3 regions of the Streptomyces sp. NBC_01571 genome follow, and region 2 is predicted to be linked to each of the others. Evidence: riboswitches for the same ligand, from Rfam matches in the RefSeq annotation. Region 2 holds a riboswitch; each other region holds the start of a gene.
The links. Region 2 has a riboswitch for S-adenosylmethionine ahead of OHB41_RS15070 (aminotransferase class V-fold PLP-dependent enzyme). Riboswitches for the same ligand answer to the same signal wherever they lie in the genome.
Positions count from the first base shown of each region.

Region 1 (5,751 bases), 1.6 Mb from region 2:
ACCCGGGTCAGACCTCCACCCCCCAACGGATTGGGGGTGTGCGCCGGAACGCGTCGACCGCGGCTGAATGTATCTGCCCAACTGCCGTCTGCAACAGGTCAATCGGACGAGAATTCTGGGCACGCCCGATCGGGAATATAGGGAGAATTCGCGAAGATTTAGGGCAACTCGGGCCCCATAAAGGCCACATAAGGCTCAAAAACGCCGGGCACTTTGGCCACTTCTTATCGCAGGCCGCACCTGCACTCATATGCACCCGGCATGGATAAGGCGGCGGGTTCCCCAACTGTACCCCGCTCAACCATGCAGAATTGCCCCCTCCGCTTCTCTCACGGAGGGGGCAATTCGATGAACTCTCGGTGATTGGCATTACCCACGGTAATGATTTCACCGTGGGTAACCGCCCGTCAGCCTCCGGCGACGGCGGGGATGATCGAGACGCCCGCGCCGTCCGGCGTCGCCGTCTCCAGGCCCTGCTCGAAGCGGACGTCGTCGTCGTTGACGTACACGTTGACGAACCGGCGCAGCTTGCCCTCGTCGTCGAGCACGCGCGCGGCGATGCCCGTGTGGTTCTTCTCCAGGTCGGAGATCACCTCGCCGAGGGTCCCTCCCTCGGCGGTCACCTCGGACCGGCCACCGGTGTAGGTGCGCAGGATGGTGGGGATGCGGACGTTGACGCTCATGCGGTGACCTCCCGGTCGGATGGTGGCGTACGGCGGAGAGCGCCCCGGCAGGGGCGCGTGGAACTGCGCGTCCGGCCCCCGCGGGCCCGTGGCCGGGGAAGGACCTCCCCGGCCGGGCGGCTACGCGAGGCCGGCCTCGCGGAAGGAGTCCAGGCTGGGGCGGATGGTCGCGGTCAGTCCCGTGCCGGCCACCGCGTCCAGCGTCTTGAGGCCGTCACCGGTGTTCAGCACGACCGTGGTGAGCGTCGGGTCGAGCAGCCCGTTCTCGATCAGCTTCTTGGCCACCCCCACCGTCACACCGCCGGCGGTCTCCGCGAAGATCCCCTCGGTGCGCGCCAGCAGCTTGATCGCGTCGACCACCTGCTCGTCGTTCACGTCCTCCACGGCCCCGCCCGTCCGCCGCGCGATGTCCAGCACGTACGGGCCGTCGGCGGGGTTGCCGATGGCCAGCGACTTGGCGATGGTGTCCGGCTTCTGCGGCCGGACGACGTCGTGGCCGGCCTTGTAGGCGACCGACACCGGCGAACAGCCCTCGGCCTGCGCGCCGAAGATCTTGTAGGGCTTGTCCTCGACGAGGCCGAGCTTGATCAGCTCCTGCAGCCCCTTGTCGACCTTCGTCAGCTGGGAGCCGGAGGCGATCGGCACGACGAGCTGGTCGGGCAGCTGCCAGCCGAGCTGCTCGCAGATCTCGTACGCGAGGGTCTTGGACCCCTCCGCGTAGTACGGCCGCAGGTTGACGTTGACGAAGCCCCAGCCCTCACCGGCCGGGTCGCCGATCAGCTCGGAGCAGAAGCGGTTCACGTCGTCGTAGTTGCCCTCGATGCCGACGAGCTCGCCGCCGTAGACCGCGGCCATGACGACCTTGCCCTGCTCCAGGTCGTGCGGGATGAACACGCAGGAGCGGAAGCCGGCACGCGCGGCGGCGGCGCCCACCGCGCCGGCGAGGTTGCCGGTCGAGGAGCAGGAGAGGGTGGTGAAGCCGAAGGCGCGGGCGGCCTCGATGGCCTGGGCGACGACGCGGTCCTTGAAGGAGTGCGTCGGGTTGCCGGAATCGTCCTTGACGAAGAGCCGGCCGGGTTCGACGCCCAGCTCGCGGGCGAGGTTGTCGGCCTTGACGAGCCTGGTCCAGCCCGGGTTGATGTTCGGCTTGTCGGCGACGTCGGCCGGGACGGGCAGCAGTGGCGCGTAACGCCAGATGTTCGCGGGGCCCGCCTCGATGCGCGCCCGGAGTTCTTCGGTGTCGTAGGCCGAGAAGTCGTAGGCGATCTCGAGCGGTCCGAAACACTCCTCGCAGGCGAAGACCGGGCCGAGCGGCACCCGGTGGCCGCATTCGCGGCAGGAGAGCGCCGCGGCGGGGCCCAGATCGACGGTGCCGGTGGAAGCGGTGGAAGCCGACGGGTCCGCGGAGGTCGCGGTGTCCGGAGTGCTTGCAACAGTCTGCGCAGCCATGGAGGCGAGGCCCTTTCTCCTCATCTTCCTCACGACGCACTTCGCCGTGAGACGGATTTGGCACCTTCCCGAGCCGGGAGCCCCGCGACGCGATCGGCAATGATCGGTACAGGACCGGCTGGAGGGTTGCCGGGGCTTCATCGGGCCGTATCCCTCTGCCCCTCTGGATGAGCGGTATTCGGTTGTTGGTCTTCAGTCCGGGATGATCTACGACATGCGATGGTCATCCGCGTTGTTCAAGACTGTAACCGAAGGCCAGGACAGTTGAGATAGTCGTCCGAACCGCGAGATGGATCACACCGTGCGACACCGGGTGATCAGACAGTGAGGAGCCGCAGACTGTGCTGAAGGAAGTCGAGCGCTGGCTGAACACACGCTCCTGGTCCGTGGCCGATCGCCCGCTCCACAGAATCATGTCCGCCAAGCGCGCCTCGGGCTCCACGGTGAGCGTCGTGCTGCCCGCGCTGAACGAGGAGGAGACGGTCGGCGAGATCGTCACCGTCATCCGCCACGACCTGATGCGGCAGGTGCCCCTCGTCGACGAGATCGTCGTCGTCGACTCGGGTTCGACCGACCGCACCTCGGAGGTGGCCGCCGCGGCGGGCGCGCGTGTCGTGCACCGGGACGAGATCCTGCCCCGCATCCCGGCTGTGCCCGGCAAGGGCGAGGTGCTGTGGCGGTCGCTCCTCGTGACGAGCGGGGACATCGTCTGTTTCATCGACGCGGACCTGAGGGAGTTCTCGTCGGACTTCGTCTCAGGGATCGTGGGCCCGCTGCTCACCGAGCCGGGCGTGGACCTCGTCAAGGGGATGTACGACCGTCCGCTGGCCGGCGCCGCGGGGCAGGGCGGCCGCGTCACGGAGCTCATGGCCCGCCCGCTGCTGAACATGCACTGGCCCCAGCTGGCCGGCTTCGTCCAGCCGCTCGGCGGTGAGTACGCGGCCCGCCGCTCGCTGCTGGAACAGCTCCCCTTCCCCGTCGGGTACGGCGTCGAACTGGGCATGCTCGTCGACGCCCTGCACCTGGTGGGCCTCGACGCGCTCGCCCAGGTCGACGTGGGCGAGCGCAAGCACCGCCACCAGGACGGGCAGGCGCTGGGCCGGATGTCCGCCGCGATCTACCGCACGGCGCAGCTCCGGCTGGCCCGCGGCCATCTCATCCGGCCCTCCCTCACCCAGTTCGAGCGGGGCGAGGACGGTTTCGAGCCGCGTACGTACTCGGTGGACACGGAGGAACGCCCCCCGATGGCCGAAATCTCCGAATACGTGGAACGCCGGGCCGCGTGAACCGCGTCCCTGGTGAGGGGGTGGTGGACGGCACGACCGGCGCCACCGCCCCGCGGTTCGTGTCCTTCGTCGCATACGGCCGACGGGAACGTTTGAGCGTTTCGGTGCCGGGCTAGGTTTCGAGGCATGGCTTCAACGGCTTCAACGGCTTCAACGCATGGCGCCCACCGGATCCTCGTCGCGTCCAACCGCGGCCCGGTCTCCTACGAGGTGCGCGAGGACGGCTCGCTCCAGGCCCGGCGCGGCGGGGGCGGGCTGGTCTCCGGCCTCTCCGCGATCGGTCCGGACGCGGGGGCCCTGTGGGTGTGCTCGGCGCTCGGCGAGGGGGACCGCGAGGCGGTCCGGCGCGGGGTCGGCGAGGAGGGCGTGCGGATGCTGGACATCGACGCCACGGTGCACGCGGACGCCTACAACGGCATCGCGAACTCCATGCTGTGGTTCGTCCACCACATGCTGTACCAGACGCCGCTGGAGCCGGTCTTCGACCAGGAGTTCCGGCGCCAGTGGGCGTCGTACGAGGCCTACAACCGCTCGTTCGCGCGCGCCCTGGCGGACGAGGCGGCCGAGGGCGCCGTGGTGATCGTGCAGGACTACCACCTGACCCTGGTCCCCGGCATGCTGCGGGAGCTCCGCCCCGACCTGCGCATCGGCCACTTCTCCCACACACCGTGGGCGCCGGTCGACTACTTCCGGATGCTGCCCGACGACATCGCCGAGCAGGTGCTGCGCGGCATGCTCGGCGCGGACCGGCTGGGCTTCCTGACGCACCGCTGGGCGAACGCGTTCACCGCCTGCTGCGAGGCGCTCGTCGGCGGGCTCGGCGACACCCGGGTCGGGGTGCACGGGCTCGGCGCGGACGCGGACTTCCTGCGCGGGCGCTCCCACGAGGCGGACGTCGCCGAGCGGATGGACGCGCTGCGCGGGCAGATCGGTGAGGGCCCCGACGGCCGCGCCCGCAGAGCGATCGTGCGGGTCGACCGCACCGAGCTGTCGAAGAACATCGTGCGGGGCCTGCTGTCGTACCGGCAGCTCCTGGAGGACCGGCCGGAGTGGCGCGAGCGGGTGGTCCACGTGGCCTTCGCCTACCCCTCCCGCCAGGACCTGGCGGTCTACCGGGACTACACGGCCGCCGTGCAGACCCTGGCGGACGAGATCAACTCCCAGTACGGGACGCCGGGTTGGACCCCGGTGGTGCTCCACGTCAAGGACGACTTCGCCCGCTCGCTGGCCGCCTACCGGCTCGCCGACGTCGCCCTCGTCAACCCCATCCGGGACGGCATGAACCTCGTCGCCAAGGAGGTGCCCGTCGTCTCCGACGAGGGGTGCGTGCTGGTGCTGTCCCGGGAGGCCGGGGCGTTCGAGGAGCTGGGCGAGGACGCGGTCGCGGTGAACCCGTACGACGTGGTCGGCACCGCGCGGGCGCTGCACGAGGCCCTGTCCCTGTCGGCCGGTGAGCGGGCCGAGCGCACGAAGCGGCTCGCCGCGGCGGCGACGGCCCTGCCTCCGGCGCAGTGGTTCCTGGAGCAGTTGCGCGCGCTGGAGGAGTGAGGGCGCCGTTCGCCGCGGCGGGCCGGGGCTACCGGTCCAACCGGTCCGCCAGGGCCCTCAGCAGGTGGACGACCCCGGCGGGGCCGTCGACCACCAGGTCGGCGCGGTCGGCGAGTTCCGCGACCTCCGAGCTGCCGCTGCACACCAGCAGGCCCGGGACGCCGTCCGAGCGGAGTTTGTCGACGGCGGCGAAGGCGGGGAGGTCGCCGAGGTCGTCGCCCGCGTAGAGGACCGCTTCGGCGCCGACCTCGCGGACGTACTCCAGGAGGGCGACGCCCTTGTCCATGCCCGGCGGGCGCAGTTCCAGGACCATCCGGCCCGGTTCGACGATCAGGCCGTGCCGGGTGGCGAGATCGGCGAGGGGTTCGCGCAGGGACTCGAAGGCGGCCTGCGGGTCCGTGGCGCGGCGCGTGTGGACGGCGAGCGCGCGGCCCTTCTCCTCGATCCACGTGCCCTGCCAGGCGCCGACCCGGTCGAGGACTCCCGGCAGCTCGGCGCGGACGGCTGCCACGCCGGGGTGGGGGGCGGGGGCGCTGACGGTGCCCGTGCGGGCGTCCCAGCGTTCGGCGCCGTAGTGGCCGAGGACGACGAGGTGGTCGAGGCCCGGGACGCCCGCGAAGCCGCCGTGGCGGACCGCCACGCCGGCGGGCCGGCCGGTGACGACGGCGACGGAGGCGACCTTCGGGGCGAGGGCCGCGAGGGCGGGGACCGCAGCGGGATGGGCGCGGGCCTGTTCGGGGTCGGGGACGATGGGGGCGAGGGTTCCGTCGAAGTCGAGTGCGATC
Region 1 covers NZ_JAPEPZ010000001.1:4,910,758-4,916,508, forward strand. The annotation lists gene OHB41_RS22055 (MoaD/ThiS family protein) at 408-683, opposite strand; gene thrC (threonine synthase) at 804-2,132, opposite strand; SAM riboswitch class I at 2,150-2,306, opposite strand; gene OHB41_RS22065 (glucosyl-3-phosphoglycerate synthase) at 2,474-3,418, shown strand; gene OHB41_RS22070 (alpha,alpha-trehalose-phosphate synthase (UDP-forming)) at 3,545-4,966, shown strand; gene otsB (trehalose-phosphatase) at 4,995-5,751, opposite strand, start outside.
Region 1: linked by a shared signal. The riboswitch ahead of thrC (threonine synthase) and the one ahead of OHB41_RS15070 (aminotransferase class V-fold PLP-dependent enzyme) in region 2 are both predicted to bind S-adenosylmethionine.

Region 2 (5,751 bases):
GCAGCTACGTCCCGCTGCAGGGTCAGCTGATGTCCGAGGCGTTCAACTCGACCATGCACATCTCCTTCGAGGTGCGCGGTGGTCTGCTGATCCGGCAGATCCACCACTGGGCGGCGCTGATCTTCCTCGCCGGCATGTTCGTGCACATGATGCGCGTGTTCTTCACGGGTGCGTTCCGCAAGCCGCGTGAGGTCAACTGGCTGTTCGGCTTCCTGCTGTTCGTCCTGGGCATGTTCACCGGCTTCACCGGTTACTCGCTCCCGGACGACCTGCTCTCCGGCACCGGTGTCCGCTTCATGGAGGGCGCGGTCCTGTCCGTGCCGATCGTCGGCACGTACCTCTCGTTCTTCCTCTTCGGCGGTCAGTTCCCGGGCGGCGACTTCGTGGCCCGCTTCTACTCCGTGCACGTGCTGCTGCTGCCGGGCATCATGCTCGGCCTGGTCGTCGGCCACCTGATCCTGGTCTTCTACCACAAGCACACGCAGTTCGCGGGCCCCGGAAAGACGAACAGGAACGTCGTCGGCATGCCGCTGCTGCCGGTCTACATGGCCAAGGCCGGAGGCTTCTTCTTCCTGGTCTTCGGTGTCATCGCGGCCATCGCGGCGATCGCCTCGATCAACCCGATCTGGTCCATGGGCCCCTACCGTCCGGACATGGTGTCCACGGGCGCCCAGCCCGACTGGTACATGGGCTTCTCCGAGGGTCTGATCCGTGTCATGCCGGGCTGGGAGATCAACTTCTGGGGTCACACGCTCGTCCTGGGTGTGTTCATCCCGCTGGTGGTCTTCCCGCTGGTCCTGGTCGCGATCGCGGTCTACCCGTTCATCGAGTCCTGGGTCACCGGCGACAAGCGCGAGCACCACATCCTGGACCGCCCGCGCAACGTCCCGACCCGTACCGCCTTCGGCGCGGCCTGGATCAGCTGGTACTTCGTCCTGCTGGTCGGTGGCGGCAACGACATCTGGGCCACGCACTTCCACCTGTCGATCAACTCGATCACCTGGTTCGTCCGGATCGCGTTCTTCGTCGTGCCGGTGCTCGTCTTCATCGCCACCAAGCGGATCTGCCTCGGTCTCCAGCGCCGCGACAAGGAGAAGGTGCTGCACGGCCGCGAGTCGGGCATCATCAAGCGCCTGCCGCACGGTGAGTTCATCGAGGTGCACGAGCCGCTCGGCCAGGAGGCCCTGCACACGCTCACCGCGCACGAGCAGTACCAGCCCGCCGAGATCGGCCCGGTGGTCGACGAGAACGGTGTCGAGCGCAAGGTGAACGGCGCGCAGCGGCTGCGTGCCAAGCTCAGCAAGGGCTTCTACGGGGAGCACAGCCAGATCCCCAAGCCCACGGTCGAGGAGTACGAGGAGATCACGAGCGGCCACGGCCACCACTGATCCTCCGACCGGTCCTCACCGGTCCCACTGATCGCCACGGCAGGAGCCCCCGTCCCATGGACGGGGGCTCTTCGCCGTGCCTGGGCTGGATAGGGTGGACCCTGCTTGTACCTGTCTACGAACCCAGGAGCGGCATATGAGTGCTGTGACCCCCGCTGGAGGCGACATCGCGGCGGGCCGTTCCTGGCCCGCGGTGCTGAACGGCCTGCTCGACGGCCGGGACCAGAGCGCGGACGACACGGCCTGGGCGATGGACCGGATCATGAGCGGCGAGGCGACGGACGCCCAGATCGCCGGCTTCGTGGTGGCGCTGCGGGCCAAGGGCGAGACGGTCGAGGAGATCACCGGCCTGGTCCGCACGATGTACGAGCACGCCAAGGTGATCGAGGTGCCGGGGGAGACCGTCGACATCGTCGGTACGGGCGGTGACGGCGCGAAGACGGTGAACATCTCCACGATGTCGTCGATCGTGGTGGCCGGTACCGGCACGAAGGTCGTCAAGCACGGCAACCGGGCCGCGTCCTCGGCGTCCGGTGCCTCGGACGTGCTGGGAAAGCTGGGCGTCAATCTGGAACTGACGCCGAAGCGGGTGGCCGAGGTGGCCGAGGAGGCCGGGATCACCTTCTGCTTCGCGGTGAAGTTCCATCCGGCGCTGCGTCATGTGGCTGCGGCGCGCGGACAGCTGGGGATCCGGACGGTCTTCAACTTCCTGGGTCCGCTGACCAACCCCGCGCGGGTGAGGGCGCAGGCGGTCGGTGTCGCCGACGCCCGGATGGCGCCGATCATGGCCGGCGTCTTCGCCGAGCGCGGCAACTCCTCGCTGGTCTTCCGAGGTGACGACGGGCTGGACGAGCTGACCACCACGGCGACGTCGAAGGTCTGGGTCGTGCGGGACGGCAAGGTGACCGAGGAGCGGTTCGATCCGCGGGACGTCGGGCTCGACCTCGTGCCCGTGGAGGCCCTGCGGGGTGCCGACGCCTCCTACAACGCGGAGGTCGCCCGCCGTGTCCTGGACGGCGAGAGGGGGCCCGTACGGGACGCCGTGGTCCTGAACGCGGCGGCGGCGCTGGTGGCGTTGTCCCCGACGGACGCGTCCCTGGTGGACCAGCTCCGTGCCGCGATGGTGAGGACGGCTCGGGCCATCGACTCCGGCGCGGCGCGCGCCGCGCTCGACCGCTGGGTGACGGCCACCAACGCGTGACTCCTGGGCGGGGGCCGGCGGGGGCGCGGCCTTTTGGCCGGGCCCCGCCCGCCCACGTCGTCTCTGTGTGTTCCGTCCGCGGGGCTTTGTCCCGGACCCCGAGCGTGGTGGTTTTCCGGGTGCGGGTGGGTGGGGGCTGGTCGCGCAGTTCCCCGCGCCCCTGAGGGGGTCGGGGCGTCCGGAGTTCGAGGGCGAGGTCGTTCCGCCATATGGACGCCGGGGTTGCGTCCGGAAGATCGTGTGGCAGGATGCGGTATCAGGTCATGAGCGACAGCCATGAGGCCCCGGCCGGCTGTCCGGCAACCCTCCGTCCGTGGCGGGGTGCCCCGGGTGAAGACCAGGCCGTAGGCAGCGAGGTCTACGGCAAGCGCGGACCCCTCGAGAATCCCAGGGGTCCTGGTCGTTCGAGGGAGCCTTCTGTGAGCAAGCGAATGCGCTAGGGCGTAGAGCCCCGCCTCCGCACACCCCTTTTCACCCTCACCTGCGCCGAGCCGCGCGCGCGTACCTCCGTACGCCCCCGCTCGCGCGGTGCTTCCGCCTGCCTCTCACAGGAGTGCGCCATGTCTGTCTCCACCGCTGCCGCCGACCAGTCCGTTTGTGCCCCGCTGCCCGTTCTGGGCCGTGATGTGACCGTCCCGCTCGTCACCGGTGGCGAGGTCACCTACGCCGCCCTCGACTACGCCGCCAGCGCCCCGGCCCTCCAGCGCGTCTGGGACGACGTCGCCGCGTACGCCCCGTACTACGGCAGCGTGCACCGCGGAGCCGGCTACCTCTCCCAGCTGTCCACCGACCTCTTCGAGAACGCCCGCGGGACCGTCGCGGAGTTCCTCGACTGCCGCGAGGACGACCAGGTCGTCTTCACCCGGTCGACGACCGACTCGCTCAACCTGCTCGCCGCCACCCTTCCGGCCGACTGCCAGGTCTTCGTCTTCGAGACCGAGCACCACGCCTCGCTGCTGCCGTGGCAGGACGCGCGGGTCACGTACCTCGACGCGCCCCGCACCCCGCGGCAGGCCGTCGCGGTCCTGGAGCGCGCCCTCGCCGACCGCGACCCCCACGGACCGGCCCTCGTCTGCGTCACCGGCGCCTCCAACGTCACCGGAGAGCTGTGGCCGGTGCGCGAGCTCGCCGCGGCGGCGCACGCCCACGGCGCCCGGATCGTCCTGGACGCCGCCCAGCTCGCCCCGCACCACCCGGTGTCCGTCCGTGACCTCGACGTCGACTGGGTCGTCTTCTCCGGGCACAAGCTGTACGCGCCCTTCGGTTCCGGTGTCCTGGCCGGCCGCTCCGACTGGCTGCGGGAGGCCGAGCCCTACCTCGCCGGCGGCGGCGCCAGCCGCAAGGTCGCCCGGCGCGCGGACGGTGGCGTCGACGTCGAGTGGCACGAGAGCGCGGCACGGCACGAGGCCGGGTCCCCCAACGTCATCGGCGCCTACTCCATCGCCTCCGCGTGCAAGGCGCTCACCGAGGAGGGCTTCGACCGGATCGTCGCCCGCGAGCGGCACCTGATCCGCACGGTCCGGGAGGGACTCGCCGAGGTGCCCGCCGTGCGCGTGCTGTCCCTGTTCGGCGACGACGCGCCGCGGGTCGGCGTCATCTCGTTCGTCGTCGAGGGCTGGAACAGCTCGCACTTCGCGGCGGCGCTCTCCGCCGAGTACGGCATCGGGGTGCGTGACGGTCTCTTCTGCGCGCATCCGCTGCTGCGCACGCTGCTCGGCAGCGACCCGCAGACCCAGGGCGAGTGCGGGGCCCCCGAGGCCGCGCCCGGCGAGAAGTCCCTCAACGCGATCCGCGTCAGCTTCGGGGCGGGCACCCCGGACGAGCACGTGGAGCGCTTCGTGCGCGCCGTGAAGGAGCTCGTGCGGGACGGTGCGCAGTGGCGCTACCGGACCGAGGGCGGTCGCTGCGTGCCCGCAGTCTGACCCCGGCGGCCGCGGAGGACCCGCGGCGGTACGGAGCGGCGTGGGGGGCGGGGTCAGGAGTCCAGGCCGGTCAGGAAGCCAGGCCGGTCAGGAGTCCAGGCCGATCGCGAACGCCGCCTCCAGGTCGTGCTGCGAGTACGTGCGGAACGCGACGTGCGTGTCGGTGCCCTCGACCCCCGGGATCTTGCTGATGCTGCCGGGGATGACGTCGGCCAGGTCGTCGTGGGCCTTGACCCGGACCATGGCGATCAGGTCGTACGTGCCGGTGACGGAGAAGACCTCGCTGACACTGTCCAGCGCGGCGATCGACTCGGCGATCTCGGGGATCCGGTCCACGCTGGTCTTGATGAGCACGATCGCGGTGATCACGGCTGGTTTTCTCCCTCGGGGGCCGCTGCTGGGACTTTCACTCTAGTCGGCCGCCGGAAGCGCACCCACGCGTAGAGGAAGCCCAGCGAGAAGCCCACCAGGTGCGCCAGATAGGCGACCCCGGGGCCCGAGGGGCTGCGGCCCGCCGCCAGCCACTGCAGCGCCGCCCAGAACGGCAGCACGATCCAGGCGGGGAAGCGCAGCGGCAGGAAGAAGAGGAACGGGAAGAGACTGGTCACCCGGGCCTTGGGGAAAAGGTAGAGGAACGCTCCGAGGACCGCGGAGATCGCTCCCGAGGCACCGACCAGGGTCTGTTCGGAGGTGGAGTTGGCGACCGCGTAGCCGACCAGCGCGAGATAGCCGCAGCCGACGTAGAAGAGGGCGAACTCGAAGTGGCCCATGCGTTCCTCGGTCATGGCCCCGAAGACGTAGAAGAAGAGCATGTTGCCCAGGAGGTGGAGCCAGCTGCCGTGGATGAACAGGGCCGTGGCGGGGGTCAGCAGGGCGCCCGGAGTCCCGCTGAGCAGGTCGGTGGGCACCACGCCCCAGCGCCGGAAGTAGGCCCGCTGCGCGACGAGCAGCTCGTCACCGGTGCCGTACGTCGGATTGAACCCCGACGCCGGGCCGATCACGAAGATCACACAGCACAGGACGATCAGCCCGTACGCCACGGGCGCGGACTGGGCCCGCACCGTCCTGCCGACCGTCGTCCTCCAGTTGCCGATCATGTTGCAGAGCATGACGTAACCGGACCGATGCACACAGAGTGCCTCGCCGCTGTGGACGGCCGAGCGTCGACTACCCGCCAGGCCGTAGGGTTACGAGCCACACGGACACCAGAAGGAAAGCGACTGCCACATGACGGTTCCCC
Region 2 covers NZ_JAPEPZ010000001.1:3,342,226-3,347,976, reverse strand. The annotation lists gene qcrB (cytochrome bc1 complex cytochrome b subunit) at 1-1,388, shown strand, start outside; gene trpD (anthranilate phosphoribosyltransferase) at 1,525-2,589, shown strand; SAM riboswitch class IV at 2,849-2,965, shown strand; gene OHB41_RS15070 (aminotransferase class V-fold PLP-dependent enzyme) at 3,150-4,511, shown strand; gene OHB41_RS15065 (Lrp/AsnC family transcriptional regulator) at 4,599-4,880, opposite strand; gene OHB41_RS15060 (rhomboid family intramembrane serine protease) at 4,877-5,608, opposite strand; gene OHB41_RS15055 (hypothetical protein) at 5,739-5,751, shown strand, end outside.

Region 3 (5,751 bases), 5.0 Mb from region 2:
GCGAGCCGGCGACGCGCTGCAGATCGATGTGCGGCCGGGAGTGCAGATGGACACGGCGGCGCGGGGTGAGCACCCTGACGCGGAGTACGGACACGACTGGCACGTCCGTCACCTCCGCCCTTCCGTCGCGGCGGGCCCGGGGGCGCACCGGCTTCGTGGTGTCCTCTCAAGCACAACGGACCGCCCGCGCCGTCTGTTCCGGCTCGGCGGCCGGAGTTCGGACCAGAAGGAAGTCCGTACGGCGGCGCAGGGTGAAGCCGATCGACTCGTAGAGCCGGATCGCGCCGGTGTTCGTGGCGGCGGCGTGGAGGAAGGGGGTGTCCCCGCGCTTCCTGATGCCGGCCGCGACCGCTCTGACCAGTCGGGTGGCCAGGCCCTTGCCCCGGTGGTCCGGGGCGGTGCAGACCGCGCTGATCTCCGTCCAGCCGGGCGGGCGCAGGCGTTCGCCGGCCAGGGCGATCAGGCGGCCGCGGTGCCGGATGCCGAGGTAGGTGCCGAGCGCGATCGTGCGCGGGAGGAAGGGGCCGGGCTCGGTCAGGGCGATCAGGTCCAGGATCTCCGGCACGTCGTCGGGCCCGAGGCGCACCGCGTCGGGTGCGGGTTCGGCGCGCAGCCCGGTGTCGACCAGTTGCACCCCCTGGCCGCTGCGGACGGTCTGCCAGCCGTTGGGGGCGGACCCGGCGCCTGTCACCGGGGTGACGGTTCCCGGGCCGACGAGGGTGGCCAGATCCGTCCAGGCGCGCGGGTCGGCGGGGTCGGCCAGGGCGGTGAACGGGGAGACGTCCACGGGGTAGCGGGCGGCGCGTCCGACGCGCTCGGCGAAGGACGCGTGCGGGCCGGTCAGCGCGGCCCACGCGGCGTTGTCGAGGAGGTGGGGTGCGACCGGGCTCCGGGGCGGGGCCGGCCGGGCGGGGGATGCCATGAGGGTGTCGTGTCTCCGGGGCGGGGCGGAAAGCTGTGGGTCAGGAGTTGTCGAGCGGCAGTCCCGGCGGGTTGACCCGGGCGGTGTCGACGGCCTCGTTGGAGAGGTTCCACGCGGCGAGCCACTTGGCGTACTGACCGTTCTTGATCAGGTGGTTGATGGCGTCGGCGACCGGCGCGGCCAGCCCGCTGCCCTTCTTCGCCGTGGCCGCGATCAGCCCCTGGAGCGTCGCGCCCGCCCCGGAGAACGTGCCCGCGTTGCGCGTCGGGTCGGGAGACTTCGCGGTCTGGGTGATGTGGTAGGCGATACCGGGGTTGGGCCCGAAGGAGGCGTCGATCTTCCCGCTGGACAGTGCGAGGGCCGTGGCGTTGTTGTCCTGGTAGTACTTGACGGTGAGCTTCTTGCCCTCCTTGGCGAGCTTCGCCTTCCACTCCAGCAGGATCTTCTCCTGGTTGGTCCCGGCGCTCACCGCGACGGTCCGGCCGGCCAGGTTCCGGTAGTCGCCGTCGAAGTTCCAGGTGCTCTTCTTCCGCACCTCGAAGGCGAGGTTGTCCTGCCGGTAGGAGGCGAACTCGTATTTCTTCTTGCGTTCCTCGGTGTCGGTGACGTTCGAGAAGGCGATGTCGGCCTTGCCGCTGTCGATACCGACGAACAGGTTCTCCCAGGTCGAGTTCTTCACCTCCGGCTTCAGGCCGAGGACCGCGGCGACCAGCCGGCCGAGGTCGGGTTCGGCGCCGGTGAGGGTCTTCTGGTCCTGCCCCACGTACGCAAGTGGCGGGAACCCGGCGGGCAGCGCGCCCACTCCGATCACCAGCTTGCCGCTCCTGGCCACCGACTCGGGCAGCTCGGCGCTGATGGACTTGACCTCGGGCACGGTGAGTTCGGTCTGTTGTGCGGCGCCGTTGGAGAGCGCGCCCAAGGTGACGGTGCCGGGGGCCGCGCCGCCGGTCGTGGTGGCGGCGTCGCTCTCGCCCCCGCACGCGGCGAGTCCGGTGGCGAGGGTGGCGACGGCGGTGGACACGGTCAGGCCACGGAGGAGTCCGGTACGGAGGGTGCGGGTTCGGGTTTGCATGGGTCGTCCTTGTCAGGTGTGCCGTGAGGGCGTGGTGCGGGGGGCGGATGAGCGGTGTCCGGGCGGGATCAGAGGACCTTGCTCAGGAAGTCCCTGGTCCGCTCGTGTGCCGGGTGGTCCAGCACCTGGGCGGGCGGCCCCTGTTCGACGATCCGGCCGGCGTCCATGAAGACCACCCGGTCGGCGACCTCACGGGCGAAGCCGATCTCGTGGGTGACGATGAGGAGGGTGGTGCCGCTGGTGGCCAGGTCCTTGATGACGGCGAGGACCTCACCGACCAGTTCGGGGTCGAGGGCCGAGGTGGGTTCGTCGAAGAGGATGACTCCGGGGCGCAGCGCGAGAGCGCGGGCGATGGCCACTCTCTGCTGCTGGCCGCCCGACAACTGCCGTGGAAAGGCGGCGGTTCTGCCGGCGAGCCCGACCCGGCCCAGCAGGGTGCGCGCCAGTTCCCGCGCTTCGGGCCTGCTCAGCCGGCCGGTGGCGACCGGCGCGGCCGCCACGTTGTCGAGCACCGTCAGGTGCGGGAACAGGTTGAAGTTCTGGAAGACGAAGCCGATCCGGCTGCGCTGGGCCAGGATGGCCCGCTCGCTCAGTTCCTTGAGCCGGCCGCCGTGCCGTCGTACGCCGATCGGCTCGCCGTTCAGGCTGACATGGCCGATCTCGGGTTTCTCCAGGTGGTTGATCACCCTGAGGAGCGTGGACTTGCCGGAGCCGGACGGTCCGAGGACGACGGTGACCTCGCCGGGCCGTACGGTCAACTCCACTCCGTCCAGGACACGTTGGGTCCCGTACCACTTGTGCACGTCATGGACCTCGACGGCCGCGGGCCGGACGTCGGGCTGCTCCGTCACCTGGGCGGTCACAGGGCCGCCTCCTTCCGGACACGGTCCCGCAGGTCACGCAGACCGGTGCGGAGCTTCTGCAACGGGGTGGGCGGCAGGGTGCGCAGCGCGCCCCGCGAGTAGTACCGCTCGACGTAGAACTGGACGACCGAGACGACGCTGGTGAGGATCAGGTACCAGACGGTGGCGACCAGCAGCAGCGGCACGATGTCGCCCGGGTAGGTGCTGCCCATGCTCTGCACCGAGCCGAACAGGTCGAGCAGGGAGACGTAGAAGACCAGTGAGGTGCCCTTGATCAGGCCGATCAGCTGGTTGACGTAGTTGGGGGTGATGGAGCGCAGGGCCTGCGGGAACACGATCCTCGTGAACTGGTAGCCCTTCGGCAGACCCAGCGCGGAGGCCGCCTCGTGCTGGCCCTGGTCGACGGAGAGGATGCCGCCCCGTACCACTTCGGCCGCGTACGCCGCTTCGTTGAGGCTCAGTCCGACGACCGCGACGACCATGTCGGTGGCGAGCCGGGACTCGTCGAACGTGAGGAAGGCGGGGCCGAACGGCACGCCGAGGCTCAGCGTCCGGTAGAGCGCGGAGAAGTTGTAGAGGAAGAGCAGGACGACGATCAGCGGCACCGACCGGAACAACCAGATGTAGACCCAGCTCACGGCACGCAGCACCGGGCTCCGGGAGAGCCGTGCGAGTGCGAGCAGGATGCCGCCCAGCAGTCCCGACACGGCGCTGTAGAGGGTCACTTCGAGGGTGATGAGCAGGCCGTCGAGGATCGTGGGACGCAGGAACCAGTACTGGAACCTGTCCCACTGGAAGAACGGATTGGTCGCCAGGCCGTGGACGAGCTGGGCGACCACGACCAGCACGATCGCCGAGACGATCCAGCGGCCCGGACGGCGCAGCGGCAGCACCCGCTGCGCCGCGTACGGCCTCGGTTCGACCACGGGAGCGGGAGGCGGCTGCGCCGTGCTCAACGGCACGGCGGAGCTGAGGGATTCACTCATGGAGGGCTCCAGGCGGCTCGGACTCCCCCGGCACGGGCCGTACGACGAGACGACGGGCACGCGCACGGGGGAACGAACCCGATGCGGGGACGAGAAGGGGAGGACCACCGGAAGTCCGCCCGTTCGACGGCGGCACACGGTGGTTCGGAGATCACGGACCCCGGATCGGACACCGCGGATCAAGGACCGGGGTTCAGGGACCGGGGTTCAGGGACCGGAGTTCAGGGACCGGCGATCAGCGAGGAAGTGCGTCAGCCCCGACAGAGACAGCGGGCGTCGAGGGAGGGACAACACCGTGCCGTGCGGGCGTCGCCGCCGTCGGCGAGGTGCCGCTCCGGACGACGGTTCATGAGTACGCGGTCGCGGCCGTGGGACCGCGAGGCGGTCTTCCCCTGGGCTGCGTACATCGCGGTCACCGTCACCGTTCCGGCCCGTGGGGCCTCGTGTTCACCGGAGTTGCTCCGGCCCGATGCGGCGTAAGTTAGGCACGGCCCCGAACGAATGTCAACGCTCGGCAGCCCGGATGACCACGTCGTGAGACCGCGCGGACGCCTTCTTGACGAGGCCACGGGGCGGACCGAGACTGGCGGGGACGGTCACGATTGTCAGCGCCCTTCGCACGGTTCCTTCCGTGCGATGCGGTTGATCGGCCCCGGCCCGCTGACAGGCAACCCTTCCACCGCGACGGGGTGCCCCGGGTGACGACCGGGTCCCGCCGGAGCGGCGGGGCAAGCGTGGTCTCGCCTCTCGCGAGCCCCGGACACGGGAGCGACGGGAATGACCGGAAAGGGCACGAGCGGTCTGACCAGGCGCCTGCACATCGATCTGCAGCGGGTCTCCAGCGCCTACTAGTCCACGGTCCGGACGGTACGTCAGCGCAGTCACTCCGTTCCGCCGCTGCCGCCCCTCGGGTGGCAGGGCTTCGTCGTCCCCATGGAGAGTCATGCCCGAGACAGTCTCGCTCAGTCCGACCGCCGCCGCCTCCCACCACTGCGCCTCGGCCTCACCCGCCGCGGGGGCGGTTGTCGCCGCCCCTCGGGCGGCGGCCCCCGCGCGTGGACACCGCATCCGCAGTCGCATCGGAGTCGGTCCGGCCGGCGGTTTCTATCCGGCGCCGCACCGCTATCAGCTGTACCTCTCCGAGGGCTGTCCGCGCTCGCTGCGCATCTCGATCACCCTCGGCCTGCTGGGACTGCGCGACTCGGTCACCACCACGCTGCTGACGGGGCCCGCCGGGACGCCGGACGCCTGCGCCGCCCTGCGGGCCGCGTACGAGGCCACCTGGCACCACTACGACGGTCCGCTCACCGCGCCGGCGCTGTGCGACCGCTGGAGCGGACGCATCGTCAGCAATCACACCCCCGACATCCTGCGCGACCTCGGCGAACTCCCGGGCTGCCGCGGCGGCAACGGACTCCCCCGGCTGCACCCGCAGTCCCTCGCCGCGGACATCGACACCTTCCGCGTCTTCCTCGACCGGAATCTCACCCCGGCCGCCCGGCCGACGGCGCGGTCGGCCGCGCTCAGCTCACTGGATCAGCAACTCACCGCACACCAGAATGTGTTGGGCGAGGAGTTGACGGCAGCCGACGTCGACCTGTGGGTGGCCCTCACCCACCTCGGCACCGAGGACGTCCTCTCCCCGTACGGCCGTCTGCGGGACTACGTCCGCCGGCTGGACGGCCACCCGGCCTTCCACGCAGCGGCGCGCCGGGCCTGACGGGCCGCCGGGGCGTCTCCCCGGACGACCGGGCCGCACCCACCCGGGCCCGTGGCGAACGGAGCCCCCGGCCACGGGGGACCGTTCGCCGTCTTCTCCTCGACCCGCCCGGCAAGGCGCGGCAGCAGGAACCGCGGGACGTCGGCCGCCGTATCCGGCGGACCGTGGAACCGGACGGCCACTGCCTG
Region 3 covers NZ_JAPEPZ010000001.1:8,322,453-8,328,203, reverse strand. The annotation lists gene OHB41_RS52095 (putative leader peptide) at 1-103, opposite strand, end outside; gene OHB41_RS37490 (GNAT family N-acetyltransferase) at 167-922, opposite strand; gene OHB41_RS37485 (ABC transporter substrate-binding protein) at 963-1,994, opposite strand; gene OHB41_RS37480 (amino acid ABC transporter ATP-binding protein) at 2,063-2,857, opposite strand; gene OHB41_RS37475 (amino acid ABC transporter permease) at 2,854-3,843, opposite strand; SAM riboswitch class IV at 4,438-4,584, shown strand; gene OHB41_RS52395 (putative leader peptide) at 4,621-4,695, shown strand; gene OHB41_RS37470 (glutathione S-transferase family protein) at 4,787-5,563, shown strand.
Region 3: linked by a shared signal. The riboswitch ahead of OHB41_RS52395 (putative leader peptide) and the one ahead of OHB41_RS15070 (aminotransferase class V-fold PLP-dependent enzyme) in region 2 are both predicted to bind S-adenosylmethionine.